Rhodobium gokarnense: one gene and its partner. The protein of the gene in region 2 binds, or shares a complex with, the protein of the main gene of each other region. Links are inferred from orthologs where the notes say so. Each region holds a gene or a part of one and is shown on either strand. Other genes may lie near its edges. The genes, in order: ccmB and ccmE.

What was found.
Region 1: the proteins of ccmE (region 2) and ccmB are in contact, whole or in part, in a solved structure (PDB 8CE8), measured with the Escherichia coli proteins. The link is inferred for Rhodobium gokarnense from one-to-one orthologs.

Annotation. Positions count from the first base shown.
Region 1 is NZ_JAOQNS010000003.1:35,262-50,676, forward strand. The notes cover bases 3,129-6,047. They hold ccmB (heme exporter protein CcmB), read right to left. Parts: upstream 4,965-6,047; coding sequence 4,293-4,964; downstream 3,129-4,292. Other genes in these bases: M2319_RS05360 (DUF1028 domain-containing protein), read left to right, coding at 3,129-3,464; M2319_RS05365 (TIGR01458 family HAD-type hydrolase), read right to left, coding at 3,461-4,222; ccmA (heme ABC exporter ATP-binding protein CcmA), read right to left, coding at 4,961-5,581; acnA (aconitate hydratase AcnA), read left to right, coding at 5,911-6,047. Outside these bases: M2319_RS05355 (mechanosensitive ion channel domain-containing protein), read right to left, coding at 1-2,206; more of M2319_RS05360, read left to right, coding at 2,601-3,128; more of acnA, read left to right, coding at 6,048-8,628; M2319_RS05385 (DUF934 domain-containing protein), read right to left, coding at 9,135-9,680; M2319_RS05390 (phosphoadenylyl-sulfate reductase), read right to left, coding at 9,691-10,440; M2319_RS05395 (nitrite/sulfite reductase), read right to left, coding at 10,427-12,085; M2319_RS05400 (DUF2849 domain-containing protein), read right to left, coding at 12,100-12,399; M2319_RS05405 (hypothetical protein), read left to right, coding at 12,389-12,772; M2319_RS05410 (septation protein A), read right to left, coding at 12,814-13,431; signal recognition particle-docking protein FtsY, read right to left, coding at 13,453-15,045; tRNA (N(6)-L-threonylcarbamoyladenosine(37)-C(2))-methylthiotransferase MtaB, read right to left, coding at 15,072-15,415. UniProt on the Escherichia coli protein: Required for the export of heme to the periplasm for the biogenesis of c-type cytochromes.
Region 2 is NZ_JAOQNS010000005.1:280,671-295,963, forward strand. Bases 8,455-11,251 are described here. They hold ccmE (cytochrome c maturation protein CcmE), read right to left. Parts: upstream 10,177-11,251; coding sequence 9,733-10,176; downstream 8,455-9,732. Other genes in these bases: M2319_RS11010 (heme lyase CcmF/NrfE family subunit), read right to left, coding at 8,455-9,671; ccmI (c-type cytochrome biogenesis protein CcmI), read right to left, coding at 10,211-11,251. In the rest of the region: M2319_RS10980 (bifunctional [glutamine synthetase] adenylyltransferase/[glutamine synthetase]-adenylyl-L-tyrosine phosphorylase), read right to left, coding at 1-1,739; M2319_RS10985 (sensor histidine kinase), read right to left, coding at 1,790-3,211; M2319_RS10990 (response regulator transcription factor), read right to left, coding at 3,195-3,875; M2319_RS10995 (Do family serine endopeptidase), read right to left, coding at 4,065-5,624; M2319_RS11000 (bifunctional alpha/beta hydrolase/OsmC family protein), read right to left, coding at 5,860-7,095; M2319_RS11005 (cytochrome c-type biogenesis protein), read right to left, coding at 7,183-7,671; more of M2319_RS11010, read right to left, coding at 7,695-8,454; more of ccmI, read right to left, coding at 11,252-11,431; M2319_RS11025 (hypothetical protein), read right to left, coding at 11,644-13,077; M2319_RS11030 (RT0821/Lpp0805 family surface protein), read right to left, coding at 13,200-13,646; M2319_RS11035 (ATP-binding protein), read right to left, coding at 13,824-15,293. UniProt on the Escherichia coli protein: Heme chaperone required for the biogenesis of c-type cytochromes. Transiently binds heme delivered by CcmC and transfers the heme to apo-cytochromes in a process facilitated by CcmF and CcmH.

The DNA of each region.
Region 1 (15,415 bases), on a different replicon or contig from region 2:
GAATCTCGATGCCGCGGTCGTCGAAAATGCGTTTGACGATTTCGTTGTAGGCGCGGCCGATGCCCCATTGCTTGCCGGGGAGCGTCTTGATGCGGCCGCGCAGGATGATTTCGCTGGCGCCGAAGCTGTTGAGGCCGAACCATTCGAAGTCGCCGACGATGGACGCCGCGTGCTCCGGGTTTTGGCGCAGTTCCTCGAAGGCATCGAACATCGCCTGTTTCGCCTCGGTGATGTCCTCGCGATAGGCGACGCCCATGTCGGCGACGAAATAGCCGAAGCCGCGAGTGAAGTTGGAGACCATGTCGACCGAGGAGAACGGGATAACGTGGAAGACGCCGTTGAGGTCGCGTAGCGAGACCGAGCGCACGGTGAGCTTTTCGACGACGCCGCTGGTGCCGGCGAGCGTGACCACGTCGCCCACATTGACGGCGTTCTCGAACTGGATGAAGACGCCGGTGATGATGTCCTGCACCATTTTTTGGGCGCCGAAGCCGATGGCAAGGCCGAGGACGCCGGCGGACGCGAGCAGCGGGCCGATATCGATGCCGATCTCTGACAGGCAGAACATCAGCGTCAGCACCACCAGCACGATGGTGACGGCGTTGCGCAACAGCGACAGCAGCGTCGTTTCCCGCGCGGTCGGCGCCGTCAGCGGATCCCGGTTCAGCCGGTAGTCGACCCAGGACGTCATGGCGAGCCAGAACGCCAACGCCATGACGAGGATCAGCGTGACGCTCGCCGTCGTGCCGGTGAAACGCAGGCCAAGGTCCGTGCCGAGCCAGCCGGCAACGTCGATGGCGCCGATGACGTCGAGCGCAAAGAGGATGAGCGCAACGCCGATCGCGATCCGGACCGCGATCAGGAAGTAGGGGATCAGCCGGTTGAGCCGCCGCTCCAGCATCGGCAGGCGGGCATTGAGGCTTTCGGGCAGGCTGACGCCGCGGACGATCGCCTTGGCGATCATCGCCGAGACCAGCGAGGCGACGACCACGGCCAGCACGATCTCGACGGAGGCGAACACGGCGGCAAAGACCGCCGTCGCCGGCCGCGTCAGCACGATGAAGAACATCACCGCGAGATAGGCCAGGGCGAACCAGTGCCAGCTCTGGGCGAGGGTCCGCACGAGCCGCGAGGGCCGCCTCTGCGACGGCGCCATCTCGCCGGTCGGCTGGCCGTCGGCATCGAGCACCGGCTGCGGCGGCGAAATCCGCGTCATCAGCCATCTGGACACCGGCCCGCGCCGCCGCAGCACCAGCGTCACCAGATAGGCGAGCACGAAGAGGAGGATCAGCGCCGACATGCTGCGCCCGGCGAGATAGGTGGCGTTGGCGTTGATGATCGGTACGACGAGGAGCTGGCCGTAGCCGAGCACGCTGATGACGATGTTTGCGCTGCGGTTGAGCGCGCGCGCGGCCCCGTCCGACAGCGGCAGCGGCCTGAGCCCGCTCGCCACCGGCGAGAGCACGGCGCGGACCGCCACCTTGATCGTCTCCACGACCAGGAAGGCGTTGAGATAGAGCGTCTGGCGCAGCCCGATCGCGCCGAACTGGCCGAAGACGAGCACCGCGATCACCGTGCCGATCCCCCAGGCCGCGATGACGATCAGCATGTCGAGGAGGACGGAGCCGGTGAAGAGAAACGCGGTGTGCACCAGATTGGAATTGGAGGCGTGCCGGCCCATGCGCCGGTAGACCGGCTTCATCAGCCAGCGCAGCGTCAGGAAGATCGCGACAGTGATCGCGATCACCAGCAGGAGATCGCGGAGTGCGTCGATCAGCACCTTCACCTGGTCGGTGCCGAGGCTGGCGAACACCCGCTTGGCGCCGGTAAGGCTGTGCCAGCCGCGCTCAAGCTGCTGGGCGGTGTTCTCCGCAATCGCCTGGGTGAAGAGCGCAAGCTGGCGGCCGATCGAGGCCGGGGGCTCTTGCTGCGGGGTCTGATCGCCCGCCGCCGGCGCGTCGCCGGGCGCGGCGGCCGCACGCTCCAGCTCGTCGATCAGCGCCGCGCGGGCGGCATCGTCTTTCAGGATTTCGAGGAGCCGCGCGGTCTGGCTTTGCGGGGCAGTGTCCGCTGTCTCGGAGGCGGCCGGCTCGGCCGCAGGCGCATCGGCGGCGGGGCCGGCATCCTGCGCCAGAGCGGCGGAGGAGAGGAGAACAAGGAAGGTTGCGATCAAAGCATTGCGAAGCGGGGCGACGGCGATGGTCATTGTGGACTGTCCCAGGTCTGTTTCTTGTTTGCTTCACCGGATGACACCGGCCGATCCGCCCGCGGGGACGGGGCAGCCGCAATGCCTGGAGGATGGGCGACGCGCGGGAGGGCGCGCCGGATCTGCCCGGCTTGGAAAGGTCGGCAAGGGCCTACTTGCCACCGCGCCCGGCGTTTTGTCGAAGGTCCCGCCCGGCGCGAATGCAGGGTTATAGGGCGAAAACCGAGGCCGTCACGGTGGACCGCTCGCCTATGCGGCCGACAAACCGGAAAGCGGGATGCCGACAGGACTCATAGTAAAGGACCGCTTTCCGCCCGTGCTACCCCATTGGCAACAGCATAATCGACGGCCGGCCATATTGTTCCCGCACGTCCCCTGCCCCACCTAACGGGCCATGACCTATTCGATCCTCGCCCACGACACAGATACCGGTGCGCTCGGCATCGCCGTGCAATCGAAGTTCCCCGGCGTTTCCACGCTCATCTGCCATGGCGCGGCGGGCGTCGGCGTTATTGCGACGCAGGCCTTTTCCAACCCGGACCACGGCACGCGCGGGCTGGAGCTGTTGCGCCTCGGCGTTTCACCCGCGACGGCGCTGCAGATCCTGCTGGATGGCGACGAAAACCGCGGCGAGCGCCAGCTCGCGATCCTGGCGCCGGAAGGCTCGGCGCGGTTTACCGGCGAGGAGGTGCGCGGTTGGGCGGGCTTTGCCGGGGCGCTTGAGGGCAATTCCTGCCTTGCCCATGGCAATGGCCTTGCCGGCCCCCACGTGCTGCAGGCAATGGTCGACGGCTTTGCCAAGACCGACGGTGACTTCGCCACGCGCCTGATCGCGGCCCTGTCGAGCGGCGAGGCGGCCGGGGGCGAATTGCGCGGCGTCCAATCCGCCGGCCTGCAGGTGTTCCAGGCGGGTGCCGGCTATGGCGGGCGGCAGGAAAAGCTGGTCGACATCTCCATCTATGACCACGCAGACCCGATCGGCGAGCTCTCCCGCTGCTACGGCCTCCACCGGCTCTCCTATTTCCCGAGCGCGGACGAAAACCTCGTTCCGATCGACGCAGAGACCGCCGCCTACCTCACAAGAATCCTCGTCGACGAAGGCTACCTTGAGGGCACGCCGCGGCCGGACTGGGACGCGGACAAGATCGCCGCCTTCGCCCGCTTCATGGGGACCGAGAACTACGACAACCGCATCCGCGACGACGCCCTCATCGACCTGGAAGTTCTGGCCGACATCCGCGCGCGGCGCAGCAACTAGGCAAGGATCCGCTCGACCGCCTCGGCCAGATCGGCGACGACCGCCGTCGGCTTCGGCACGACGGCATCCTCGTCGCCCGGCCGGTATTTGCCGGTCCGCACCAGCAGCGCTTCGCCGATGCCGGCGGAAAGCGCCCCGGCAACGTCGGATTCCGCATCGTCGCCGACCATGACGGCCTCGCCGCGGGTCGCGCCGAGGCTGTCCAGCACAGTGTCGAAGAAATCCGGCGACGGCTTGCCGAGCACGGTCGCCCCGCGCCGGGTGGCAAATTCGAGCGCGGTGACGAACGCCCCGGCGTCGAGGCTGAGCTTCCCGTCCGCGTCCTTGAAGGTGCGGTTGCGGGCAAGCGCCAAAAAATCCGCCCCGTCGACGAGCTTTCGGAACGCCGCGTTCAGCGCCTCGTAGGTAAAACCCATTCCCGCATCGCCGACGACGACGGCATCGCCGTTCGTCCCGCCGCAGCCCTGAAACTCCCCGACGAGGGCCTCGTGCACCAAGAGATGCGGCGCGAGCCCTCGCGCATTCAACCAGTCGCAGGCGACCTGCGCCGGCGTCGCCACCTCGTCGGCAGATATCTCAAGGCCCATCCCCTGCAGCCGGTCGATCAGCTTCGCCTTCGGCGTCCGCGTCGTATTGGTGAGAAACCGCAACCCGAGCCCGGCATCGCGCAGCCGCCCGACGGCGTCGATGGCGCCGGGGATCGCATCATCGCCGTCGTAAACGACACCGGAAAGGTCGAGCAGCACGCATCTGGCCATCCCGGAATGATGCCGCCGGCCGTATACAGGGTCAATGTCGGCGCATTTCGAACGGAGAGCCCCGCCGGGGCTAATCCCCCGAGCGCCTCAGTGCCGCCGCCGCCGCCACCGGCGCAAAGACCAGCGACAAGAGCGACAGGCCACACAGGAACAGGAACGGCGTCAGGAACGGCGTCGGCTCGGTGACGGCGGCCGTTGCGGCCGAGACGCCGAAGATCAGCACGGGAATCGTCAACGGCAGGACGAGGATGGCGAGAAGCACGCCGCCCCGCCTGAGCGAGACGGTGAGCGCAGCGCCGATGGCGCCGATCGCCGTCAGCGCCGGCGTTCCGACGAAGAGCGTCGCCATCACGGAGCCGATGGCGATGGGCTGCAAATTGACGAAGATGCCGAGGATCGGCGCGGCCAGCACCAAGGGCAGGCCCGTCGCCACCCAGTGGGCCATCGCCTTGACGAAGACCAGAACCTCGATCGGGTGCTCGCCGAGGAGCAAAAGGTCGAGCGTGCCGTCGTCGCGCTCCGACTGGAACAGCCGGTCGAGGGAGAGGAGCGTGGCGAGAAGCGCGCCGATCCACAGGATCGCCGGACCGATGCGCGAGAGCAGCTTCAGGTCCGGTCCGACCGCGAAGGGAAAGACGGAGACGACGGTCAGGAAAAAGAGGACGCCCATCAGTGCGCCGCCGCCGACGCGCACGGCGAGCCGGATCTCCCGGACGAACAGGGCGGAAAAGGCACCCGTCATGCGACCCGCGCCTCCCCGAGCTTCAAGGATTTGGTCTCCGCCAGCGGCAATGCCCCGTGGGTGACGGCGATGATGAGCCCGTCGGCAAGGAGGTGGGCGGCCATCAGCTCGCCGAGCCGCGCCTCGCTGGCGACATCGAGCGCCGCCGTCGGCTCGTCGAGCAGCCACACCGGCCGGTGCGAGACGACGAGGCGGGCAAGCGCCAGCCGCCGCCGCTGACCGGCGGAAAGGACCGCCGCCGGCAGGTGGTCGAGATGGCCGATGCCGACGCGGTCGAGGGCCTCGAGGACGGAGACCCCGCAGTCGCCGTAATAGCGGTGCCAGAACTCCAGGTTCTCGCGCACGGTGAGCTGGGTCTTCAACGCATTCTCATGGCCGAAATAGTGGCAGTGCGCGCCGAGCGAAAGTTCCGGGTCGCCGCCCGTCAGCTCCAGCGTGCCGCCGGCAAGTTCGATCAGGCCGGCGATGGTCCGAAGGAGGCTCGACTTGCCGGCGCCGTTCGGCCCGGTGACGACCAGCGCCTCGCCGGCCGCAACGTCGAAATCGACGCCGGCAAAGACCCGGCGCCCGCCCCGGTCGCAAACGAGGCCGCGCCCTTCGATCGCAAGATCGCCCATGGAGGATCCGTTCTGACTGCGTTTCGCCCCGTTCGGTAGCCTCCGGCTCGCCGGAAGTCCAGTCGCGAAGCGCCTCGGCGCTCCATTCGATGCCCCCGGGGATCCATTCCGGGTCTATGAAAAGACCCTTCGATCTCCGTAAATTGCGCAAACGCCTTTCGTTCATATGGAATCGCCCTAAAAAATTCGCTATAGGGCATGCGAACCGAGCCCAAGGCCCCGCATTCACCGAAAGCTGGCGGCGTGTCACCCTGGCTCCGGCCCGACACGCGCACTCCTTGCGCCGTCGCGATACGCCAGCCCGCCCCAAGACGAAGGAACCGCCAGCCGTGACATCTCAGTCGCTCGACAGCTTCAAGGCGCGCAAGACCCTCAAGGTCGGCAAGAAGTCCTACGAAATCTTCAGCCTCAAGGCGGCCGAAAAGAACGGCCTGGAAGGCGCCTCGCGGCTGCCCTTCTCGCTGAAGGTGCTGCTTGAGAACCTCCTGCGCTTCGAGGACGGCCGCACGGTCACCGCCGACGACATCAAGGCGATGGTCGGCTGGCTGAAGGACAAGCGCTCCGACCGCGAGATCGCGTTCCGCCCCGCGCGCGTGCTGATGCAGGACTTTACCGGCGTTCCGGCCGTCGTCGACCTCGCGGCCATGCGCGACGCCACGACCAAACTCGGCGGCGATCCGGAGAAGATCAACCCGCAGGTTCCGGTCGACCTCGTCATCGACCACTCGGTCATGGTCGACGCCTTCGGCACCAAGATGGCCTTTTCCCAGAACGTCGACCTTGAATACAAGCGCAACGGCGAGCGCTACGAGTTCCTGCGCTGGGGTCAGGAAGCGTTCGACAATTTCCGCGTCGTGCCGCCGGGGACCGGCATCTGCCACCAGGTGAACCTGGAATACCTCGCCCAGACGGTCTGGACCCGCAAGGACAAGGTCAAGACCAAGAAGGGCAAGGAGACCGTCGAGTTCGCCTATCCGGATACCCTCGTCGGCACCGACTCGCACACCACCATGGTCAACGGCCTCGCCGTCCTCGGCTGGGGCGTCGGCGGCATCGAGGCGGAGGCCGCCATGCTCGGCCAGCCGATCTCCATGCTTATCCCGGAGGTCATCGGCTTCAAGCTCACCGGCAAGCTCAACGAGGGCGTCACCGCCACCGACCTGGTGCTGACCGTCGTTGAAATGCTGCGCAAGAAGGGCGTCGTCGGCAAGTTCGTGGAGTTCTATGGCCCGGGCCTGTCCAACATGACGCTGGAAGACCGCGCCACGATCGCCAATATGGGCCCGGAATACGGCGCCACCTGCGGCTTCTTCCCGGTCGATGCCGAAGCGATCTCCTATCTGGAGGCCACCGGCCGCAAGTCGGCCCGCATCGAGCTCGTGGAGGAATACGCCAAGGAGCAGGGCCTCTTCCGCACCAACAAGACGCCGGATCCGGAGTTCACCGACACGCTGGAACTCGACATGGAGACCGTCGTGCCCTCGATCTCCGGCCCGAAGCGCCCGCAGGACCGCATCGCGCTGGACACCGCGCCGGAAGCCTTCGCGCTGGCCATGGAGAAGGAGTGGGACAAGCTCGCCGAACTCGACAAGCGCGTCGAGGTTGACGGCCGCGACCACGATCTCGGCAATGGCGACGTGGTGATCGCCGCCATCACCTCCTGCACCAACACCTCCAATCCGAGCGTCCTCATCGGCGCCGGGCTGCTCGCCCGCAACGCCCGCGAAAAGGGCCTGGAGGTGAAGCCCTGGGTCAAGACCTCGCTCGCGCCGGGCTCCAAGGTGGTCACCGACTACCTGGAAAAGGCCGGCCTGCAGAAGGACCTAGACAAGCTCGGCTTCAACCTCGTCGGCTATGGCTGCACCACTTGCATCGGCAACTCCGGCCCGCTGCCGACGGAAATCTCCGAGGCGATCTCCAAGAACGACCTCGTTGCGTGTTCCGTACTCTCCGGAAATCGCAACTTCGAGGGCCGCGTCAACCCGGACGTGCGCGCCAACTACCTCGCCTCGCCGCCGCTGGTCGTCGCCTATGCCATCGCCGGCTCCATGAAGATCAACCTGACCAAGGACCCGATCGGCTACACCAAGAAGGGCAAGCCGGTCTATCTGAAGGACATCTGGCCGACCACCAAGGAGATCACCGACCTCATTCGCAAGTCGATCTCCAAGAAGATGTTCAAGGACCGCTACGGCAACGTCTTTGAGGGCGACGAAAACTGGCAGGGCATCAAGGTCGAGGGCTCGCTCACCTATGACTGGCCGATGTCGTCCACCTACGTCCAGAACCCGCCCTATTTCGAGGGCATGAAGATGGAGCCAGAGCCGGTCACCGACATCGAGAACGCCCGGGTCATCGGCCTCTTCCTCGATTCCATCACCACCGACCACATCTCGCCCGCCGGCTCCATCATGGAGAAGTCGCCGGCCGGCAAGTACCTTTCGGAGCACCAGATCAGCCGCGCCGAATTCAACTCCTACGGCTCGCGGCGCGGCAACCACCAGGTGATGATGCGCGGCACCTTCGCCAACATCCGCATCAAGAACCAGATGGTTCCGGGCGTCGAAGGCGGCTACACCAAGCACCAGCCCTCCGGCGACGAGATGTCGATCTACGACGCGGCCATGCGCTACAAGGACGAGGGCGTGCCGCTTGTCGTCTTTGCCGGCAAGGAATACGGCACCGGCTCCTCGCGCGACTGGGCGGCCAAGGGCACGACGCTTCTCGGCATCCGTGCGGTCATTGCCGAATCCTTTGAACGCATCCACCGCTCCAACCTCGTCGGCATGGGCGTCCTGCCGCTGGTCTTCACCGGCGGGGATAGCTGGAAATCCCTGAAGCTCGACGGCACCGAGGCGGTCACCATCAAGGGACTCTCGGAGGGCCTGAAGCCGCGCATGACGCTGGAGGCGGAGATCTCCTATCCGGGCACCCGGAAGAAGAACAAGACCATCCAGCTCCTCTGCCGGATCGATACCGAGGACGAGCTGGAATACTACAAGAACGGCGGCATCCTGCACTACGTCCTGCGCAACCTCGCCGCCTGACGCAGCAGGGATCGCTTCGAGAAATCAAACCGCGCGGCGTTTATTTCGCCGCGCGGTTTTTTTGTTTTTCGTATAGTCGACGATGCCGCTGTTCGGCGACGCCTCACCCTCTCCCGTCATCCCGGGCGAGCGCAGCGAGACCCGGGACCCATTGCCCCTCTCAATACGGTAGCCCTATCGGCTGTCCGCACGGCGTCGACACTCGCCGGCGTGATCACGTTATCGCCAACGGCATACCGCGCCGTGAGGGGCAATAGGCCCCGGCTCAGAGGCCGGGGTGACGGGAGAGTATGTGGCAACGAAAGTGAAAAACCCGCAGCGCCTCGGGACGTTCGAAAGAACCGGCGATCCGTAACATCGTCATTGCGAACGAGCGAAGCGAGTGTGGCAATCCAGAGCCGCACACTCCGAGCCAGCCGCTCCTGGATCGCCACGGCGCCTGCGGCGCCTCGCGATGACGGCGTTGGATGGTCCGACGTAAGAGCGGAAGCTCCCCCGGCCAGCCCCTACTCCGCCGCCCGCCTCAGCCAAGACCGCCCGGCAACGGCGGCTTCCGAGCCGTCCTGGAGCGGCTGGTAAAAGAGGTCGATAGCGGGAACGTCGCCGCGCTCCAGCGCCGCGCGGGTCGGCTCGTTGCGGATCTCGAAGCTTTCGAACCCGCAGCGCAGCATGAAGGGGATCTGGTCGATGAGGATGTCACCGACAGCGCGCAGTTCGCCGGCAAAGCCGTGGCGGTCACGCAGGAGGCGCGCGCGGGAATAAGACTGGCCGAACTGGAATTTCGGAAACGACAGGGCGATCAGCGACAGACGCGACAGGTCGCCGACGGCGGCGACAGTTGCATCGAGATCGTCGTCCGTGTCGATCAGGAGGCCGAGCCGGCCATTGCGCGAAAGGAGCGCCTCGCGGTCCTCGGACAACCGCGCCACGGAGACGATGACGTCGCCCTCCGGCAGCGCACTGTCATCGGCCGCCACCGTCCAGGAATCCTCGACAAAGCCACCCTCGCGCCAGACGGCGGCGGTTTCATCAACCTTGTCGATCGTCGTCATCGTTCCGTCCTCAGCTCTTTTTCGTGCGGGTCAGCTTGCCGCCCGCAAAATGAATGCCGCATTCGGTCTTCTGGGAGCCGCGCCAGCGCCCGGCGCGCGGGTCTTCGCCCGGCAGCGTCGGCGAGGTGCAGGGCATGCAGCCGATGGAGAGGTACCCCATCGGCACCAGCGGATGCGCCGGCAGCTCGTGCTCCCTGGCGTAGTCCTCAAGCTCCGTCGTGCCCCAGGCGGCGAGCGGATTGACCTTGATGCGCCCGTCGGCGACTTCGAACAGCTTCAGTTCCGAACGCGTCGACGACTGGTAGCGCTTGCGCCCGGAAATCCAGGCCTTGTAGGGCCCGAGGGCCCGGTTCAGCGGCCGCGCCTTGCGAATAACGCAGCACCAGTCGGCGTCGGTGGAGAACAGCATTCCGTCGGGATCGACCCGCGCCAGTTCCTCCTCGTCCGGGTAGATCGTCTGAACGCCCGTCAGTCCGAATTTCGCAATGATCTCGTCGCGGTAGCGCAGCGTCTCGCCGAAATGCTTGCCGGTATCGATGAAGAGGATCGGCAGATCCGACTTGATGCCGGCGATCATGTGCAAAAGCACCGCCGATTCCGCACCGAAGCTGGTGACGCTGGAGGTATCGTCGGGGAACAGGTCGAAGATGGCGAACTCCAGGATCTCCTGGGGCGAGGCGCCGGCAAACCGGGCCTCCAGCGCCGCCAGGTCGACATCTTCCGGGCGGTAATTGCGACGCGGAGCGTCATTGTGCGCCATAAAGCACTCCCTTGAACGGCTCCGGCCCGAGCCGCCGATAGGTTTGAAGGAACGTCTCCCCGGCATCCCGCCGTTCGGCGAGATAGAAGTCGACGAGCCCTTCCACCGCATCGATCACCGCATCTTCGGAAAAGCCGCGCCCGGCCACCGCGCCGATGGAGGTTTCGTCGCCGGCCGAGCCGCCAAGGGTGATCTGGTAGAATTCCTGGCCCTTCTTCTCCACGCCGAGGATGCCGATATGGCCGACATGGTGGTGGCCGCAGGCATTGATGCAGCCGGATATCTTGATCTTCATGTCGCCGATCAGGCGCTGGCGCTCCGCATCGGCGAAGCGTTCGGCGATCCGCGTGGCGATCGGGATCGACCTTGTGTTGGCCAGCGAGCAGTAGTCAAGCCCCGGGCAGGCGATAATGTCCGAGATAAGCCCCGCATTGGCGCTGGCAAGGCCGGCCTCAAGGAGCGCGTCGTAGACGGCCTTCAGGTCGTCGAGCCCGACATGGGGCAGCACGAGATTCTGCTCGTGGGTGACGCGGATGTCGTCGTGGCCGTAGCGCTCGGCGAGATCGGCGACGGCCTCCATCTGCTCCGCGCTGGCATCGCCCGGGATTTCGCCGACGGCCTTCAGGGAGATCGTCGCGATGCCGTAGCCTTCGACCTTGTGGGCGACGACGTTCTGGGACACCCAGGCATCGAACCCGGCATCGGACGCCCGCTCCACGGCGAGGCGGGCTGCCGCGCCCGGCCGCGGGGCCAGACCTGTCGGGGCAAAGAAAGATGCGATTTGCGCAACATCCGCTTTCGGGAGCTTCAGCGCGCCGTCGCGGATGCGCCCCCACTCCGCCTCGATCTCGGCCTTGAGCTCCTCGGTGCCGGTCTCGTGGACGAGGATCTTGATCCGCGCCTTGTACTTGTTGTCCCGCCGGCCGTGGAGGTTATAGACGCGCAGGATCGCCTCCAGATAGGAGAGCAGGTCCTCTTCCGGCAGGAAGTCGCGCACCTTCTTGGCGATCATCGGCGTGCGGCCCTGGCCGCCGCCGACAAAGACCTCGAATCCGACTTCGCCGTCCGCGCCGCGCAGCGCCTTCAGGCCGATGTCATGCACCTTGATCGCCGCCCGGTCGACCGTGGCGCCGGTGATCGCGACCTTGAACTTGCGCGGCAGGAACGAGAACTCCGGATGCAGCGACGACCACTGGCGGATGATCTCCGCATAGGGGCGCGGGTCGACGAACTCGTCGGCCGCGGCGCCCGCGAACGGGTCGGCCGTGGTATTGCGGATGCAGTTGCCGGAGGTCTGGATGGCGTGCATCTCGACCCTGGCGAGGTCCTCCAGCAGGTCCGGGATCTCGATGAGCTTCGGCCAGTTGTACTGGATATTCTGGCGCGTGGTGAAATGGCCGTAGCCCTTGTCGTAGCGCCGCGCCACATGGGCAAGCATGCGCATCTGCGCGCCATTGAGGACGCCATAGGGGATGGCGACGCGCAGCATGTAGCCGTGGAGCTGCAGATAGACGCCGTTCATCAGCCGGAGCGGCTTGAACTGCTCTTCGGTCAGTTCGCCGGAGAGCCGGCGGTTCACCTGGTCGCGGAACTGCGCCACCCGCGCCTTGACGAAGGCGGCGTCGAAATCGTCGTAGACATACATCGATCCGCCCTCCCTCAGGCCGCAACGGCGGCGAGCGCCGCCTGCGGGCCGAGATCGCTGCGCACGGTCGGGCCCTTGGCCCGGATGCGCTCGCGCAGGCGTACCGGCACCATGGCGCCGGCCTCCACCGTCACGTCGATGGCGTAGGGCTCTACCACCACATCGCCCTGCCGGGAAACAGTCTCCAGCATCGCCACCGCCTCGTCGTCGCTCCGGAACACCGCCGCACGGCGGGCGTCGGTGACCCAGGCGCCGCGCGCGTCGAGCCAGACCGCTTCGCCGTCGTTCAGCCGATTGGCCGTAATGCTCTTCATCGTCCGCTCCCTTCGCAATGACAATGCGCAGCCGCCCGTCCGCTTGCGTGCCGGCTGTCGGAAGATTTTCGGCAGTGCACAACACGTCGGGCGTTTCCACGATGAAGAAAGAAGTATGTTCCAAAAACGGGGCGGTAAACGCCGGACGGTAAAAAAGAATTTCAATTCCGGCAACCGCGCCCGGTCGGAGAATACCATTTGTCGCAGCGCACAAGACGCAGCGCGCCCGTTCCGTCAATTCGCCGAAAGGGCGGATGGCTTGGCGAAACCTTGTTTCACCGGCGACAAGACAGGCCGAATAGCGAGCGCGGAAAAACGCTGCATTCCCGTCAACTCGAACCGCATGTCAGCACATGCAGATATGCGAAAATAACATATTTCGAAAAAAGTATCTTTGCCCGCAAAAGGGCGCGATCAGCCCTCGCCGTCCTCCGCCTCGATGGCGTGTCGGCTCATCAGCGGCATCTGGGAAAAGGCAAAGAGCACCGTGATCGGCAGGAAGCCGAAGGTCTTGAAGGCGACCCAGCTTTCTTCCGAAAAGTTCCGCCAGACGAATTCGTTGACGACGGCCATGACGACGAAGAAGAGGCCCCAGCGCAGGGTCAGGATGCGCCAGCCCTTGTCGTCAAGCTGGAACGCCCCGTCGAACAGCTTCTGCAGCAGCGGCTTGCCGAGCGCCAGCCCGCCGAGCAGCGCCGCGGCGAACAGGCAATAGACGATGGTCGGCTTGATCTTGATGAAGGTGTCGTCGTTGAAGATCACGGTCAGCACGACGAAGACGACGACGAGAACGCCGGAAACCAGCGGCATCGTGGGCACGTGCCGGTAGCGCGCATAGGAGATCGTCAGCGTGATCACCGTCAGGAGCGCCAGCACGACCCCGGCGACGACAATGGGCTTATAGACCTCGCCGCCGACCGTCACCGGATCGACCGTGAAATAGGTCGCGAAAAACGCCACCAGCGGCCCGAAATCGAGCAGGAACTTGAAGCCGGAGGACGGCGTCTTCTTCTCGGTGGCGGTCTCGGTCATGGGTGCTCCCGGTCGGTGTATCTAGAGCCCGGCAATCGCCCGGGCGAAATCGGCCGCGTTGAACGGCTCAAGGTCGTCGACGCTCTCGCCAACGCCGATGAAATGCACCGGCAGGCCGTGCTTGGCGGCGATGGCAACGAGGATGCCGCCGCGCGCCGTGCCGTCGAGCTTGGTCATGACGAGGCCGGTGACGCCCGCCGTCTGGCGGAAGATCTCCACCTGGTTGAGGGCGTTCTGGCCGGTGGTGGCGTCGAGCGTCAAAAGCACCGTGTGCGGCGCATCCGGCTCCTGCTTCTTGATGACGCGAACGACCTTTTCAAGCTCCGCCATCAGCTCGGCCTTGTTCTGCAGCCGGCCGGCGGTGTCGATGAGGAGGACGTCGGTGCCGGAGGCCTTCGCCTCGGTCAGCGCGTCGAAGGCAAGGCCGGCGGCGTCCGCCCCGGTCTCGCGCGCGATCACCGGCGATCCGGTCCGCTCGCCCCAGATCTTGAGCTGCTCGATGGCTGCGGCCCGGAAGGTGTCGCCGGCGGCCAGCATCACCGAGCGCCCCTCGTCGGAGAGTTTCTGGGCGAGCTTGCCGATGGTCGTCGTCTTGCCGGTGCCGTTGACGCCGACGACAAGGATGACGTGGGGTTTCTTCGCCGGATCGACGGAAAGCGGCTCGGCGACCGGCGCCAGCACCTTTTCCACCTCCTCGGCAAGGATGCCGCGCACCTCCTTGTCGCTGACCTCCTTGTCGTAGCGCCCGTCGGCCAGCCGCTCGGTGATGGTCATCGCCGTCTCGACCCCGAGGTCGCTCTGGATCAGGATGTCTTCCAGGTCCTGCAGCGTGTCCTCGTCGAGCTTGCGCTTCAAAAAGACGCCGGAAATTCCCTCGCTCAGCGCGGAGGACGAGCGGCCGAGCCCCTGGCGCAGACGCTGGACCCAGGAGACCTTTTCGACCGGCGGAGCCGGCAGCACCTCCTCCTCGACCGGCGGCACGATGACCGGCGGCGGGATTTCTTCGACGGCAGGAGGCGGCGCGATCTCCTCCGGCGGCAGAACCTCTTCTTCCGCGGGCGGGACCTCTTCGGCAAGCGGCGGCACCTCCGGCAGGCGCTCGACCTCGATCGGCTCGGGCGTCGGCGGCACGGGAGGTGGCGGCGGAGCCACCGGCTCGGGGATTTCCGGGATCGGCTTCGGCACCGGGGTCGGCATCGGTGCCGGCGGCTGTAGCGCCTCGCGCTGTTCCGCCGGCGGCAGGGCCTCCGGCTTGCCGCCGAACAGCCGCGCAAGGAAGCCGCCCTCGCGCCGGCGCGCCTCTTCGCGTGACATCCGCCTTTCGCGCTTTTCCGCGGCCTTGGCAGCGCGCTTCTTGATCTTGGCGATCAGCTTTTCGCGGCGCCGGGCGAGCTTTTCCTCGCGCTTCTTCTCGCGCGGCGTCAGCTCCACGCGCCGGTAGAGGGAGAGCGACGAACCCTTGCCCTTCTCTCCGTTGCCGGCCTCGCCATCAGAAGCCTTTTCCTCGCCGAGATGCGGCACGGTCGGCTGAAAGGTCTCCGGTTCGAGCGGCGCGGCATCCTTGCCGCCACCGAACAACCGCCTGAAAAAGCCAGGTTTTTCGTTCCCACCCATACTAAAATTCCTGTTGTTTTAAGACGTCAGGCCGCTTCGGCGACGAGATGCCGCCTGGTGTGGCCGACAATGCGCACGGGGACAATGTCGCCCGGCGCCGCGCCCTCAAGGGCCGTTTCGGTAAATTGTTCGGTCCGCCCCAGCCCGTCGCGCTCAATGAGCACCTGGCGACGCGAGCCGATCTCGCCGGCAAGGTGGCGCGCATAGGCCGCCGCCCCGGCGCCGCGCAGCCGCGCCGCCCGTTCCTTGGCGATCGCCCGCTCCACCTGGGGCATCTTCGCCGCCGGCGTTCCCGGCCGCGGCGAAAACGGAAAGACGTGCAGATAGGTGAGCCCGCAGGCGGCAACGAGATCGAGGGTGTTCTGGAACA
Region 2 (15,293 bases):
AGCATGTTCGGATTGGAATGCAGCATGGAAAAGAGCTGCACGCCGGTCGGCAGGCGCGAGACCATCTCGTCGAAGGCGCGGAACGCGGCATCGGCGTTTTCGGTTGCCGCCAGGGCTTCAAGCAGCGCCGGCGTCAGTTCGGTGAGGGCCTCGCGGGCGCGGGTGGAGCGCATCGCCGGATAGCGACCATAGTGCCAGGCGCGGATCGCGCGGATCACCTCGCGCGGCTGTTTGAAGCCGATGCCGGCAAGGGTCTCCACCGTGTTCGGGTCCTCGTCGTCGCCGGTGAAGACGAGATTGCCGAGGCTGCCGGAAAGCTGCTGCTCGGCCTCGAACAGCTCCGCATAGTGACCGCGCACGGTCTCCAGGTGATGGCGCAGGTCGGCGGCGAAGGCGTCGAGGTCGTCGTAGCCGGCAAGCCGGACGACGCGCATCAGGGCCCCCTCCTCCTCCGGCAGGAGCTGGGTCTGCTCGTCATTGACCATCTGGATGCGGTGCTCGATGCCGCGCAGGAACGCATAGGCGGCGGCGAGCTCGTCGCGGGTCGCCCCGTCGACCCAGCCGAGATGGACCAGCTCGTCGAGCATCTCCAGCGTGCGCTTGCCGCGCAGCGACATGTTGCGGCCGCCGGCGATGAGCTGCTGGGTCTGGACGAAGAACTCCACCTCGCGGATGCCGCCATGGCCGACCTTGACGTTGTGGCCGGCGACGCCGATGGCGGCGAAGCCTTTATGGGCGTGGATCTGGCGCTTGATCGACTGGATGTCGGCGATCGCCGCGTAGTCGAGATATTTGCGCCAGATGAACGGGGCGATCTCGGCGAGGAAACCGTCGCCCGCGACCTTGTCGCCGGCCGCGGCGCGGGCCTTGATGAGGGCGGCGCGCTCCCAGTTCTGGCCCATGGATTCGTAATAGGTGAGCGCGGCCGGAAGCGAGATGGCGACGGGGGTGGCGCCGGGATCGGGGCGGAGCCGAAGATCGACGCGGAAGACATAGCCGTCGGCCGTCCTCTCCTGCATGATCTTCACCAGCCTTTTCGTCAGCCGGACGAAGAAGGTGGCGGCGTCCGAGCGGTCCGTCAGGGGCGCGCGGTCGGCGGCGTAAAGGATGATCAGGTCGATGTCGCTGGAATAGTTGAGTTCGCGGGCGCCGTGCTTGCCCATGGCCAGCACCACATAGCCGCAACCAGCCTCCGGGTCGTCCTCGTTCAGCCCCTCGACCTTGCCCTGGCGGGCGTAGTCGCGAAACAGGAAGCGGACGGTCGCCTTGAGCGCCGCATCGGCGATGTCGCTGAGGGCGCGTGTGACCTCGACGACCGACCAGGCGCCGCCGAGATCGGCAAGGGCGATGGCGAGCGCGGCCTTCGCCTTGATTTTTCTGAGCCGCGTCATCAGCGAGGCCTCGTCCTCGGCGGGCGCAAGCGCCTCGTCGACGAGACCGGCGATGAATTCGGTCGGGTCCGCTTCGAGGATGACACCGAGGGACGCGGGATCCTTCAGGGCGATGTCGCGGAGATAGGGGGCGTTGGAAAAGACGCCGCCGAGGAAGATGGCCAGCGACGGATCCGATTTGACGAGACGGATGACGGTCTCGCCGTCCTCGGCAGCCTCAGCGCGGGCGAGAAGGTCGGCAACGAGGCCTTCCGCGATTTCCGCCTCGGCCGGCGGGACGCTCGCGGTGATGCGCCCGGCAAGGGGGCCCGTTGCCCCTTCGGTCCCTGTTGCGCCCGTTTCGGCCATGGCCGCGCCTCCCTGGCTTTTTTGAGGCCGCGACGCATGTCGGCCGCGGCCTATCTTGCCGGAAACCTCAATTTGGAGACGAGGCCCGGATCGTTGTCGGCGAAATCGAGGTCGCCGTTATGCATCCGCGCGACGGCCTGCACAAGGCTGAGGCCGAGGCCGGAGCCCGGCGCGTTGCGGCTGGCTTCCAGGCGCACGAAGCGCTGGCGGACCTTGTCGCGATCGGCCTCCGGAATGCCGGGGCCGCGGTCGGCGACGGTCGCGACCACCGCCGGGCCGTCGCGAGAAACCTTCAGCGAAATCTGGTTGCGGTCCTCGCCTTCGGCAGCGCCCTCGTCAGCCCCCTCTTCCGGCTTGCCGTATTTCAGCGCGTTGTCGATGAGGTTGGCGAGCGCCTGGGCGATCAGTTCGCGGTTGCCGTGGATCTTGGCCGGGCCGGCGATGTCGACCGAAAAGCGCATGCCGGCATCCTCGGCGACGGGCTCGTACATCTCGGCGACCTCGGCGGCGATCTCGGCGATGTCGATGTCGGACATGACGACGCCGGAGGAACTAGCCTCGACCCGGGCGATGGCGAGCAGCGCATCGAAGGTGCGGATGAGCTGGTCGGAATCCTCGATCACCTGTTCCAGCACATCGCGGGTATTGGCCGCGTCGATCGGTTCGCGCAGCGCCGTCTCGACCCGGTTCCGGAGCCGCGTCAGGGGCGTCTTCAGGTCGTGGGCGATGTTGTCGGAGACTTCCTTGAGGCCGATCATCAACTGCTCGATGCGGCCGAGCATGGCGTTGAGGTTTTCCGCCAGCCGGTCGAACTCGTCGCCGGTGCCGGTGATCTGCAGGCGGCCGGACAGGTCGCCGGACATGATCTGCTTGCTGGTCTCCGACACCGAATCGATGCGCTTCAGCACCCGGCGGTTGACGAAGAACCAGGACAGGAGGCCGAGCGCGATCATGACGACGATGGTGATCCGGAAGGCCTGGCGGATGACGTCGCGGAACTGCTCGCGCTCGCCGATGTCGCGGCCGACGAGGAGCCGGAAGCCGCTCGGCAGTTCCACCACCTTGACCAGCGCCAACTGGTCGCCGACCTCGTTTCCGGTGCCGTCGAAGCGGGCATAGCGCAACCGCTGGGGCCTTGCGTCGGGATCGGCGAGCACGGCGGCCGGAACGCTCGCCACGTTGCCGGCGATCGCATTGCCGCTGAAGTCGGTGACCAGGAACAGCGAGGCGCCGGGGCGGCGCGACAGGTGATCGACGAAGCGCACGACGCGGCCGATGCCGCCGCGGTCATATTGCCGGACCAGATCGCCGATCTCCTCGTCGATGGTCTCGTTGAGCTGGCGGCCCAAAACCTCTGACGTATTGTGCGCGATGTAGATGATGATGAACACGGCGAGCGCCGCGAACACCACCAGATAGATCGCCGACAGCTTGAACGCCGTGGTGCGGAAGAGTTTACCGAGCGCCGTCACGGATCACATATCCCGCGCCGCGCACGGTCTGGATCAGGGGCGTCTCGAAGCCCTTGTCGATCTTGCCGCGAAGGCGCGACATGTGCACATCGATCACGTTGGTCTGGGGGTCGAAATGGTACTCCCAGACGTTTTCCAGCAGCATCGTGCGGGTCACCACCTGGCCGGCGTTCTTCATCAGGTATTCCAGGAGCCGGAACTCGCGCGGCTGCAGGGTGATCTCCTGGCCGCCGCGGCGCACGGTGTGGGACAGCCGGTCGAGCTCCAGGTCGCCGACCTTGTAAAGCACCTCGGCGTGTTCCGGCTTCTGGCGCCGGTTTAGCGCCTCGACCCGGGCCAGCAGTTCGGAAAAGGCATAGGGCTTGGCGAGATAGTCGTCGCCGCCGGCGCGCAGGCCCGTGACCCGGTCGTCGACCTGGCCGAGGGCGGAGAGGATCAGCACCGGGGTGCGGTCGCCGGAGCGGCGCAGCTCCGCGACGATGGACAGGCCGTCGCGCTTCGGCAGCATGCGGTCGACGACGAGCACGTCGTAGCCGCCAGTCGCCGCCATCTGCCAGCCGGTGTCGCCGTCCAGCGCATGGTCGGCGACGTGGCCGGCCTCGTTGAGGGCCTTGCCGAGATAGACCGCCGCTTCGCGGTCGTCTTCGATCACCAGAATCCGCATGGGGCGCACTATACAGACAAACCGGACGGGGCAGAAAAGGGGAAAGGGACGCGCCCGTGACGCGTCCCCGGAAAAAGGCCGGGACGGCAGGCCGGATGGCGAGGCCTGCCGTCCCGTGACGCCGGTTCCGTGTGGGGGGATCGGGGATGAGGCACCACGGAACCGGACATCTTGCTGCGGCCGGAGGGGCTAGCCGCGGCTGAGCGGGATGGCGACGAAGCGTGCGGTGTCGCCGTTCTGGACCCGGAGCAGCGCCGCCTTGCGGCCGGAGCCCTTGACGTCGTCGATGGCACGGGCGACGTCGCGCGGGGATTCGACGGCGGTGCCGGCGACTTCCAGGATCACGTCACCGACCCTGAGGCCGCGGGCGGCGGCATCGCTCTCCGGATCGATGTCGGTGATGACGACGCCCTGATCGGCGGCGCCGGTCTCGGCGGCCGGGACGACGGCGATGCCGAGATCTTCCAGCGAGGTGCTCGAGGACTGCGTGTCGTCCCCGTTGCCGCTGTCGCGGTCGGCGCTGGCGACGCGGTCGTTCAGGCGACCGAGCTTGACGTCGATGGTCTGAGCCTTGCCGCCCCGAAGGACCTCGACCTTGACCGTGCTGTCCGGCTGGTAGGCGGCGACGACGCGGGCCAGTTCCTTGGAGTTGTCGATCTTCTCGCCGTCGACGGCGGTGACCACGTCACCGGTCTTCAGGCCGGCCTTTTCCGCCGGGCTGTTCGGCTGCACTTCGGCGACCAGGGCGCCCGTCGGCTCGTCGAGCGAAAGGCTCTCGGCGATGTCGTCGGTGACGGTCTGGATGTGGACGCCGAGCCAGCCGCGCACGACCTTGCCGTCGTCCTTGAGGTCGGCGACGATCTCCTTGGCGGTGGAGGCCGGGATGGCGAAGCCGATGCCGATCGAGCCGCCGGAGGGCGAGTAGATGGCGGTGTTGACGCCGACGACGTTGCCGTCGAGGTCGAAGGTCGGGCCGCCGGAGTTGCCGCGGTTGATCGGGGCGTCGATCTGCAGGAAGTCGTCATAGGGGCCGGCGCCGATGTCGCGGCCGCGGGCCGAGACGATGCCGGAGGTGACAGTGCCGCCGAGGCCGAACGGGTTGCCGACCGCCATCACCCAGTCGCCGACGCGCACGTCTTTGTCGGCGAAGGAGACGAACGGGAAGCCGCCATTGTCCTCGATCTTGACGAGGGCGAGGTCGGTCTTCTTGTCGGTGCCGATCACCTTGGCGGTGTAGGTCTTGCCGCCCTGAACGGTGACGGTCACTTCCTCGGCGTTGTCGACGACGTGGTTGTTGGTGACGATGTAGCCGTCGGAGGAGATCAGGAAGCCGGAGCCCTGGGCCATGGCATAGGGATGGCGGCCGCGGCGGTGGCGCCAGCGCTTGCCCTGGTCGTCGCCGCGGTTACCGAAGCGTTCCTCGCCGAAGCGGCGGAAGAAGCGCTCCAGCGGATGGCCGTCCGGGAAGTCGGGGAATTCCTGGAAGAACGAGACGTTCGGGGTGGCTTCGGTCTTGACGCTGATGGAGACGACGGCCGGGCTCACCTTCTCGGCGAGGTCGGCGAAGCTGAACGGCTTCATGGTCGTCTGGGCGCTTTCGGCGAGCGCCGGGGTGGACTGCACCAGGGCCGACTGGCCGATCATGCCGCCGGCAACGCCGAGGGCCAGGACGCTGGCCATCAGGGCGCGCTTGGAGGACGGGATGATGGCGGCGGTCCAGCCGGCGCGTCGGGGGGAATTATTCGTCATCGGTCGGTGTTCTCCTGTCGAACATTCTCAGTTCAAGCGTGAAGCGAAACTTTGGAGGACGGCGACGGGGCATCGCCGTACGACTGACAGGCAATATGGGGCGCGTCGCCTTACAGCGCCCTGTCGATTGGATTAAACTTTTGTAAGATTCCAAGGGGATACCGGCGCGGAACGGCGCGAATCCCGCCCCGACGCCGGGACTTCAGCGATCCTGCCGCCGTGCGGGCGCCGGGGTTTAGTCCGAGTCCACCAGCCGGGTGACGACGGCGGCGCCGGCATGCAGCGTCTTGTGCACCGGGCAGCGGTCGGCGATCTGGCGCATGCGCTCGCGGGTTTCCGCGTCGAGGTCGCCGTCGATGGAGATCATCCGCTCGAAGCGGTCGATCTTGCCGCCGCGGCCGCGCACCTCCTCGCTGCAGTCCTGGCAATCGGCGGCGTGCACCTTGCCGTGGGAGACCTCCACGGAGACGTGCTCGACCGGCAGCTTCTTGTGGTCGGCGTACATGCGCAGCGTCATCGTGGTGCAGGCGCCGAGGGCGACCGACAGATAGTCATAGGGCGACGGGCCGGTGTCATTGCCGCCATAGCCCTCAGGTTCGTCGGCGAGGAGACGGTGGCGGCCGGCCTGGACATAGGCCTGGAAGGTGCCCTCGCCCGTCTCGGAGACGCGGATGGCCTTGTCGTCGGCATCGCCGGCCGGGGGCTCGGCCCCGACATAGCGCCCGGCCCAGGCGGCGATGACCTTGGCGGCATAGGCGGCGTCCGAGGGATCGCTGATCAGGTGGTCGGCGGTGTCGAGGGAAATGAAGCTCTTGGGGTGCTTGGCGGCAACGAACAGCGCCGTTGCGTTCTCGATGTCGACGACCTCGTCGCGCGGCGCGTGCAGGATCAGCAGCGCCTTCTTCATCGCCTTGACGCAGTCATGGACGTTCTGGCCGCGGACGTCGGCGAGGAAGTCGTCGCGGATGCGGAACTCACGGCCGGCAAGGGTGACGGTCGCAGAGCCGGTGTTTTCGATCTCGTCCAGATGGGCGTGGAAGGAGCGGGTCACGTGCTCGGCGTCGGCCGGAGCGCCAATGGTGGCGACCGCCACCGCTTCGGGGATGCGCGGCGCGGCGGTGAGCACCGCAGCACCGCCCAGCGAATGGCCGATAAGCAGCTTCGGCGCCTCGAAATTGCGGCGCAGATACTCGGCGGCGGCGAGGATGTCGCCGACATTGGAGGAAAAGTCGGTGTTGGCGAATTCCCCCTCGGAGGAGCCGAGGCCGGTGAAGTCGAAGCGCAGCACCGCAAAGCCGTGGCGCGCCAGTTCGCCGGCGATGCGCCTGACGGCGGCGAGATCCTTGGAGCAGGTGAAGCAATGGGCAAGGAGCGCGGTGGCCCGGACCGTGCCGGCGGGAAGATCGAGGCGGGCCGAGAGCGGCTTGTCGAGACTGCCCTTGAACGAAATGCGCTGGACCTCGGCCGACATCGAACTCCCCCTTGGCGATTCCCGCATCGCAACAGGCGCCAACAATAGGGGATCGAAGGGGATTTGCCGAGCCGGATCGCGGCCGGATCAACCGCCCTTGCGGTCTTTCAGGACCTTTTCCAGTTCGGCCCGCTCCGCCGCGGTCAGCTCGACCGGACCGCCCGGCCCGGCGGCGGCGGAGCGCCGCTGGCGGCGCCAGGCAAAGAACACGGCGATGATGCCGAGCACCAGAACCGCCGGAGCGGTCAGCCAGAGGATCAGCGTGTGGCCGCCGAAGCGCGGCTTCAGGAGCACGAACTCGCCATAGCGGTTGACCAGGTAGTCGATCACCTCCTCGTTGCTGTCGCCGGCCGTGAGGCGGTCACGGACCAGCACGCGCAGATCCTTGGCGAGTTCGGCGTTGGAATCGTCGATCGACTGGTTCTGGCAGACGAGGCAGCGCAGGCCCTCTGAAATCTCCCGGGCGCGCGCTTCCAGCTTCGGATCCTTCAGCATCTCGTCCGGCTCGACGGCATGGACGGCGGCCGGCAGGCAAAGCCACGACAGCGCGAGGAAAAGGGCGGCGATCCGCTTCATCGTCTTTCGCTCCTTGGCCGCGGTCATTCCGCGGCCGCAACAGTGCGGCGGGCGCGGGTCGGCGCGCCGACCCTGAGGCGCCGGTCGCTGAGGGAGAGGAGCCCGCCAAAGGCCATGACCACGCAGCCGAGCCAGACCAGGAGCACCAGCGGCTTCCAGTAGAGGCGTACGGCAACGCCGCCGGCATTCATCTCATCGCCAATGGCGAGATAGAGCTGGGAGAAGCCGATGGAACGGATGGCGGCCTCGGAGGTCGGCATGCCGCGCGCGGTGTAGACCCGCTTGGAGGGCGTCATGACGCCGAGTTCCTTGCCGTCGCGGGTGATCCGGAAGCGGGCGGCGATCTCGCGGTAGTTCGGGCCGGCACGGCCCTGCGAGCCGAGGAACGTCGCCTCGTAGCCGCCGATCGTCGCCGTCTCGCCCTGCTTCATGACGCGGATGTTCTCAAGCTGCCAGGCGGAGGTGGTGACGATGCCGAGCACCGTGACGCCGACGCCGAAATGCGCAAAGGCGGTGCCCCAGGCAGAGCGCGGCAGGCCGACGGCGCGGCGCAGCGAGTTGCCGGCCGGCACACGGAACAGCTTGATGCGGCTGGCGATGTCGGCGATGGCGCCGATCATCATCCAGGCGGCGAGCGCGACGCCGAGAATGGCGAGCAGCGGTCCGCCGTCGACGGCCCAGGCGGTAATCAGCGCGGTGAGGATGACAAGGCCGAGGACCACGGCGAGGCGCTGGGACACGGCAAGGATATCGCCGCGCTTCCAGGCCAGGAACGGGCCGAACGGCATGACGATCAGCGCCGGCAGGATCAGCGGCCCGAAGGTCATGTTGAAGAACGGCGCGCCGACGGAGATCTTCTCGCCGGTGGTCGCCTCAAGGGCCAGCGGATAGAGCGTGCCGATGAGGACAGCGGCGCAGGCGGCCGTCAGGAACAGATTGTTGAAGACCAGCGCGCCCTCGCGGCTGATCGGCGCGAACAGGCCGCCGCGGCGCAGGCTCGGCGCGCGCCAGGCAAAGAGCGCGAAGGCGCCGCCGATGAAGGTCGCGAGAATGAGCAGGATGAAGACGCCGCGGGTCGGGTCGCTGGCAAATGAGTGCACCGAGGTCAGCACGCCGGAGCGGACCAGGAAGGTGCCGAGCAGCGACAGCGAGAAGGTGAGGATGGCCAGAAGGATTGTCCACACCTTCAGGGCGTCGCGCTTTTCCATGACGATGGCCGAATGGAGCAGCGCCGAGCCGGTCAGCCAGGGCATGAAGGAGGCGTTCTCGACCGGATCCCAGAACCACCATCCGCCCCAGCCGAGCTCGTAATAGGCCCAGTAGGAGCCCATGGCGATACCGAGGGTGAGGAAGATCCAGGCGATCAGCACCCAGGGCCGGACCCAGCGCGCCCAGGCCGCGTCGATGCGCCCCTCGATGAGCGCCGCGGCGGCAAAGGCAAAGGCGATCGAAAAGCCGACATAGCCGAGATAGAGCAGCGGCGGATGCACGGCGAGGCCGATGTCCTGGAGGATCGGGTTGAGGTCCTGGCCCTCCATGGGCGCCGGAAAGATGCGCGCGAACGGGTTGGAGGTCGTCAGGATGAACAGCAGGAAGGCGGCGGCGACCCAGCCCTGGACGGCCAGCACATTGGCCTTCAGCGTCGCCGGCATGTTGTGGCCGAAGGCGGCGACCAGCGCCCCGAAGAAGGCAAGGATCAGCGCCCACAGCAGCATGGAGCCTTCGTGATTGCCCCAGACGCTGGTGAACTTGTAGATGAGCGGCTGGGTCGAATGGGAGTTCGCCCACACGAGTTCCAGCGAGAAATCGGACTGCACGAAGGCCTGGGTCAGGGCGGCGAAGGCGAGACCGACGAACAGGAACTGGGCGGCCGCGGCGGGGGATGCCACCGCCATCAGGCGCGCGTCGCCGCGCTGCGATCCCCAGATCGGCAGCACCGACTGGATCAGCGACAGGGCAAAGGCGAGTACCAGGGCGTAGTGGCCGAGTTCTGCGATCATCGTCTCGTTGTCCCCTTGGTGGTTCTGCCTTGCGCGCCGGTGCTGGTGTTTCCCAGCGCCGTCAGTTGGTTTCGGTGCCCTGCCAGACGCCCTGCTTCTTCAGCGAATCGGCGACTTCCTTGGGCATGTAGTTCTCGTCGTGCTTGGCCAGCACCGTGTCGGCGTCAAAGGTCCCGCCGACCGCCAGCATGCCCTCCACGACGACGCCCTGCCCCTCGCGGAAGAGGTCCGGCAGGATGCCGGTGAAGGTCACCGGCACGTCGTTGGCGGTGTCGGTGACGGTGAAGGTCACCGTGGTGCCCTCGCCGCGGACCACCGAGCCTTCCTTGACGAGGCCGCCGAGGCGGATGCGCTGCTGCGGCGGCACCGGATGCTCGGCGATGTCGGTCGGGCTCTGGAAGAACACGATCTGGTCGGTCAGGGCGAAAAGGATGAGGCCGACCGCGCAGGCGACCACGACACCGGCAATTCCGATCAAACTCAAGCGACGCTGTTTGCGTGTCATCGCGACACCTGTCTCCCTTAGCTCAGGTCAGGATCTAAAGCGGTATCCCCAGCCCCCCGGCTGCCTGTTCGATGCGGGCCCTGGCCGCGGCGTCGCCGCCATGGGCGGCGATGGCCTTTGCCGCCGCCTGCCTGGCCTCGTCTTTCTTGTCGAGCACCATGTAGGCGCGCATGAGGCGGATCCAGTCGTCGGCCGACCCGCCGTCGGTCTCGAGCCGCTCGGCAAGGCGCGACACCATGTCGTTGATCATCGCCTGGCGGTCTTCGGTGTTCATCTGTTGCGCCGCGGCGACGTCCTCGGCGGAGGGACCCGGTGCGGCCGGCGCGGTCGCCTCGCCGCCGGCGGGCGCCTGGGGCGCCGGCTGCTGCGGTGCTGTGACCTCGGGTGCGGCGGCGACGTCGGGCATCTTGACCGGAAGCCCCGCCCCCTTTTGCGCCTTTTCAAGCTCGGAGCGGGCGAAGCGGACCCAGGGCTCGCGCGGGTCCGTGGTCTTCAGGAACGCTTCCCAGGCGGCGGCGGCTTCCTTGAAGCTGCCCTCCTGGTTGAGCGCGACGGCGAGGAAGAACCGCGGCTCGACGGCATTGGCCTCGTGCTCCAGGGCGCGCCGGAACGCGGCCTTGGCGTCCTCCACGACCTTGCCGCCCTCGCGGGCGACGATGGATTCGCCAAGGCCGATCTGTAGCTGGGCATTGGAACCCAGAAGCTCGATCGCCTTGCCGAAGGCGGTCGCCGCATCGCTCGGCCGGTTGACGCGCAGATAGACCGGCGCAACCAGCGACCAGGCGGTGCCGTCGCTCGGATTGTCCTTCAGATAGGCCTCAGCCCCTTCCAACAGGCGTGCGACGTCGCCGCCATGGGGAGAGGTCGCCGGCGCGCGGGCCGACAGCGGCTGGTCGGGAATGCCCGGCGAGCCGACGGCGAGATAGAGCGCGACGCTGACGATGGGCACCAGCACGATGGCCGCGGCCGCGGCCGCCCAGGGCATCCGCGAGCGCTGCGACGGCTGCGCCTTTGCTTCGGCTTCGGAGGCACGCAGCAGGCGCCGGGCGATCTCGGCGCGCGTCGCCTCGGCTTCGGCGGAATCGATGAGGCCGCTGTCGAGGTCCCGCGACACCTCGTCGAGCTGGTCCTTGTAGACCGCGACGTCGTGGGCGGCGGCGGGCGCCGGCTTTTTGCCCGATTGCAGGAGCAGCGGCACGATCACGGCGACCACCGCGACTACCGTCATGACTGCAATCAGTGTCCAGAGAACCATCACTTGCAACCTGTTCGCATTCCATTGCGCTGTTATGACATAACGCGCATTCGGCGCAGGGCCGTCGTGACAAGGTGTCACGGCGAGGCGCCCGTTTGAGCCGGCCGGCGAGGCGATGCCTATCCCGGCTGGCGCATATGAGCAAGCGCCGCCTCTATCAGATTTTTGTCATGGGGAAAATGCGCCAGCGCAATGTTGCCGGGCAAGCGGTATCAGGTGCCCGTTGCGCGCTTGTCGAGATTGGCGACGGCGTTGTTTCGGGTCCGCTGCAGGCCGTAGGCATAGTCCTCGTCGAAGACGATGCGGGAGAAGTCGATGGCCGCGTCGAGTTTCTTGATCGGCAGGTCGCAGGTGCCGGCATCGCCGGCGCGGATGCGCTCAAGCAGCCCATAGGACAGGGTCTCCACCGACTGGCGAACGTTGCGCCAGGTCCGCGACTGCAGGTCGTTGAGGGCAAGGCTGTCGACCGCGCGACGGGCGGCGGTGAGGATGTGCAGGGCACGCGTGGCGTCGGCGACCATATGGACGTCGAGCACGCCGCTGGCATCGTCGGATACCCTGAGGATGCGCCGGACGAGGGCGATCGCCGGCTCGATCTCGATGCCGACCCGGTCCGACATCTTGCGCCGGGAAGCGGCAAGCGTCGCGCTCCACTCGCCGTATTCCTCGATCTGGATGTCGACGTCGAGGGCCCGCACGACCTCGTGGTAGCGGTCGATCATCCCGGTCAGGGTCTCGATGTCCTTGCCGCCCTGCTGGGCTTCGGTGAAGCCCATGACCAGACGCCCGACCTCCGACAGGAGCACGTCGATGAAGGCGCGGTAGGGCGCAACGTCGATCTTTTTCACCGAATCGGCCTTTGCCAGCCCCTTGGTGACGGTGACCAGGAAGACCGCGGACGGCAGCCGATCGAGCAATGCGGCGGCGACGAAGGCCGGGTCCTTGGGAAACGAGCCGAGGAAGGCCTTCAGGATCTTCAGCGCGTAGCCGTCCGGGGCGAAGTCCGCGGTCGTGAAACGGGCCGGCAGCTTCTTGAAGAAGGAGGCGAATTCGCGTTCGTGGGAGAGCACGGCGATGAGGTCTTCCAGATCCTCCATCTGGTCGCCGCCGCCCAGTTGGGCCGCCAGCCGCTGCTTGCCGCGCGGCACCTGCTGGATGTCCTTGAGGTGGGAGCGCATGACGCGCAGGGTCTCGGCGCGGATCTGGGCGGTCTGCTCCTCGATCTGGTCGTCGTCGATGTCGCCGGTGCCCTCGCCCTTCAGCACGGCGACCAGGGGATCGGGGGCGACGTCGCGCGAGATCCAGCCCCAGATGCGCTCCAGGGAGGAGCGAGCGATACGGCCGCGCTGGCGCTTCTGCAACTCACCGTCGTAGAGGAACGGCTCCACCGGGCGGAAGAAGGCGCGCATGATCATGTCGGCGCGCTCGGCTTCCGTGGCGCGTTCGCGCACCACGGACCGGGCGACGGAAAGGAACAGTTTTCGCTGTGCGTCGGAAAGGCCGTTGCCGCCGGCCGTCTCCAGCTTGGCGAGGAACATCTTGCGCGCCTGCGGCGACAGGCTCAGCAGGTATGTCTTCACCTTTTCTTCGATCAGCGCTTGATTGGCCATGGAGTGCCGCCCCGGCCCCTTCGTCTCTTCCGACATGCTCGATTGTCTAAAAAGACGGGAAACCCCTTAAGATTTTGCTTATCGCCGAAGGAAATCAGGCGCGAAAACGGGACGCAGTCGGGCCCGGCTGCGGGATCGAATGGCGAATGGGAAAGCGGTCAGGAGACCGAGCGCCAAGTCTCGTTCGGCTGGCGGCAGGCGGTGCCGCGGAACACCTTGGGAGCGTCGTCGACGAAGATCGTGTGGGTATAGTCGCGGCAGCGGGAGTTGTTGATGGTGTAGGTCGGTCCGGGGATGACCTCGCCCCTGTTGCCGGAGGACGGGTTCTTCCAGGCCACCGGCGAGCCGGAGCGGTTGTACTCCAGCGCACGGAACTGCGCCTCGTAGATCGCCTGGCGGTCCTCGTCGTCGAGCTCGGGACTGATTTCCTGGCCGATCAGCGCTTCGATGGCGGCCCCGGCCTTACTTTTGGGAACCGGCTCGCCGCTGCCGTAACGGCTCTTCAGCGAGACATCGCCGTCGGAGCTGCTCGACAGGCCGAGCGTATCGCACCCGCCGACCAGGCCGGCGAGGGTGGCGCCCACAATGAGTGCTCCGATCCGCATCGTCGTCAATCCACAGTCTCGTCGCCGGAGACATCCCTTCCGGAGACGGGTCGGCAGGCCCCGCCGCCGCACGATTTCACGACCAATGGTAGCACGTTACCGACAGTGAAGCGCATGCCACGAAATGATGGCCGAATTGCGCCTAGACAGGCTAGATGGGGCCGCCCGACGCCAATGTCAAAGCGCCGGCAGCGAAAGTGTGGCGCGAAGGCCGCCGGCCGGCGCCGCGTCGAGGCGGATCTCGCCGCCGTAGAGGCGCGCCAGTTCGGTGACGATGGACAGGCCGAGGCCGGAACCGGGAACGGTCTCGTCGAGCCTGCGGCCGCGCTTGATCGCCTCCTCGCGTTCCGACGGCGTCAGCCCCGGCCCGTCGTCGTCGACATGGATCAGCATCATGTCGCGGTCGACCCCCGGCCGGCGCGCGGCCGCCGCGATCGTCACCGTCACCTCCGACGCCGCCCATTTGCAGGCATTGTCGACGAGGTTGCCGAGCATCTCCTCGAAATCCTGCTGCTCGCCGCGGAATGCCGGCGGCTTGCCCGCGTCGATCCTCAGCGTGACGGTCTTTTCCTCATGGATGCGACGCATGGCGCGCACCAGGCGCTCGGTGACCGGGCCGACATCGGTGACGGCGCCGATGACCCGGCGCTGGGCGGCGATGCGGGCGCGCTCCAGGTGGCGGGTGATCTGCACGCCCATCTGCTCGGCCTGTTCGCGGACCTTGCGGGCAAAGGGCGTGTCCTCCCTGCGCGCCTCGTTGACGACGACGCTGAGCGGCGTCTTCAGGGCATGGGCGAGGTTGCCGACATGGGTGCGGGCGCGCTCCACGACCTCGCGGTTGGAATCGATGAGGGCGTTGAGCTCTTCGGCCAGCGGCTCGATCTCGGCGGGGAAGTCGCCGTGCAGGCGGTCGGCGGCGCCGGTCCGGATGGCATAGAGCGCGTTGCTCATGCGCTGCAGGGGCCTGAGGCCGACCTGGACCTGGAAGATGACGGCGACGATGATGCCGAAGCCCATCACCGCAAGGGTCAGGGCGACGGTGGAGCGGAAGGAGGCGACGTCGGCGCGGACTTCGTCGGCATTGCCGGCAACGGCGATGCGGAAGGTGCCGCGTTCGGGGAAGCTGATCTCGCGCTCAATGACGCGCAGTTCCTCGTCATTGGGGCCGGGAACGTAGCCGCGCCAGGTGCGGGTATCATCCGGCTCGGCGCCGAACCGGCTCGGCAGGGCGAGCGCATCGCCGAGCAGCGAGCCGGAGGTCATGGCAAGTCCGGTGGCGTTGTCGGAGCCGACCTGCCAGTACCAGCCCGACAGGGGCAGCTCGAAGCGCGGCTCGCCGAGGCTGCCGGGATCGGGCAGGTCGATGGTGGCGGTGTCGTCGTCGGCGTCCGGCTCGGCGTCGGGTTGCTGCGGGCCGGCATCCGGTGCGGCGGCGGCGCGCGTTTCGGCCTGTGCTTGGGATTGTGCTTCGGCTTGCGCTTCGGCCTGTGTCCCGGCTTCGGGCTCGCCCGGCGGCCCTGCCTCTGCGTCGACAGAGACCGGCGCATCGGCGCTGACCATGGCTCCGACCAGGAGCTTCAGATAGACGTTCAGCCGCTCGTCGAAGGAGCGTTCGACGGAGTTCTGGTAGACGGCGGAGAGGATGAA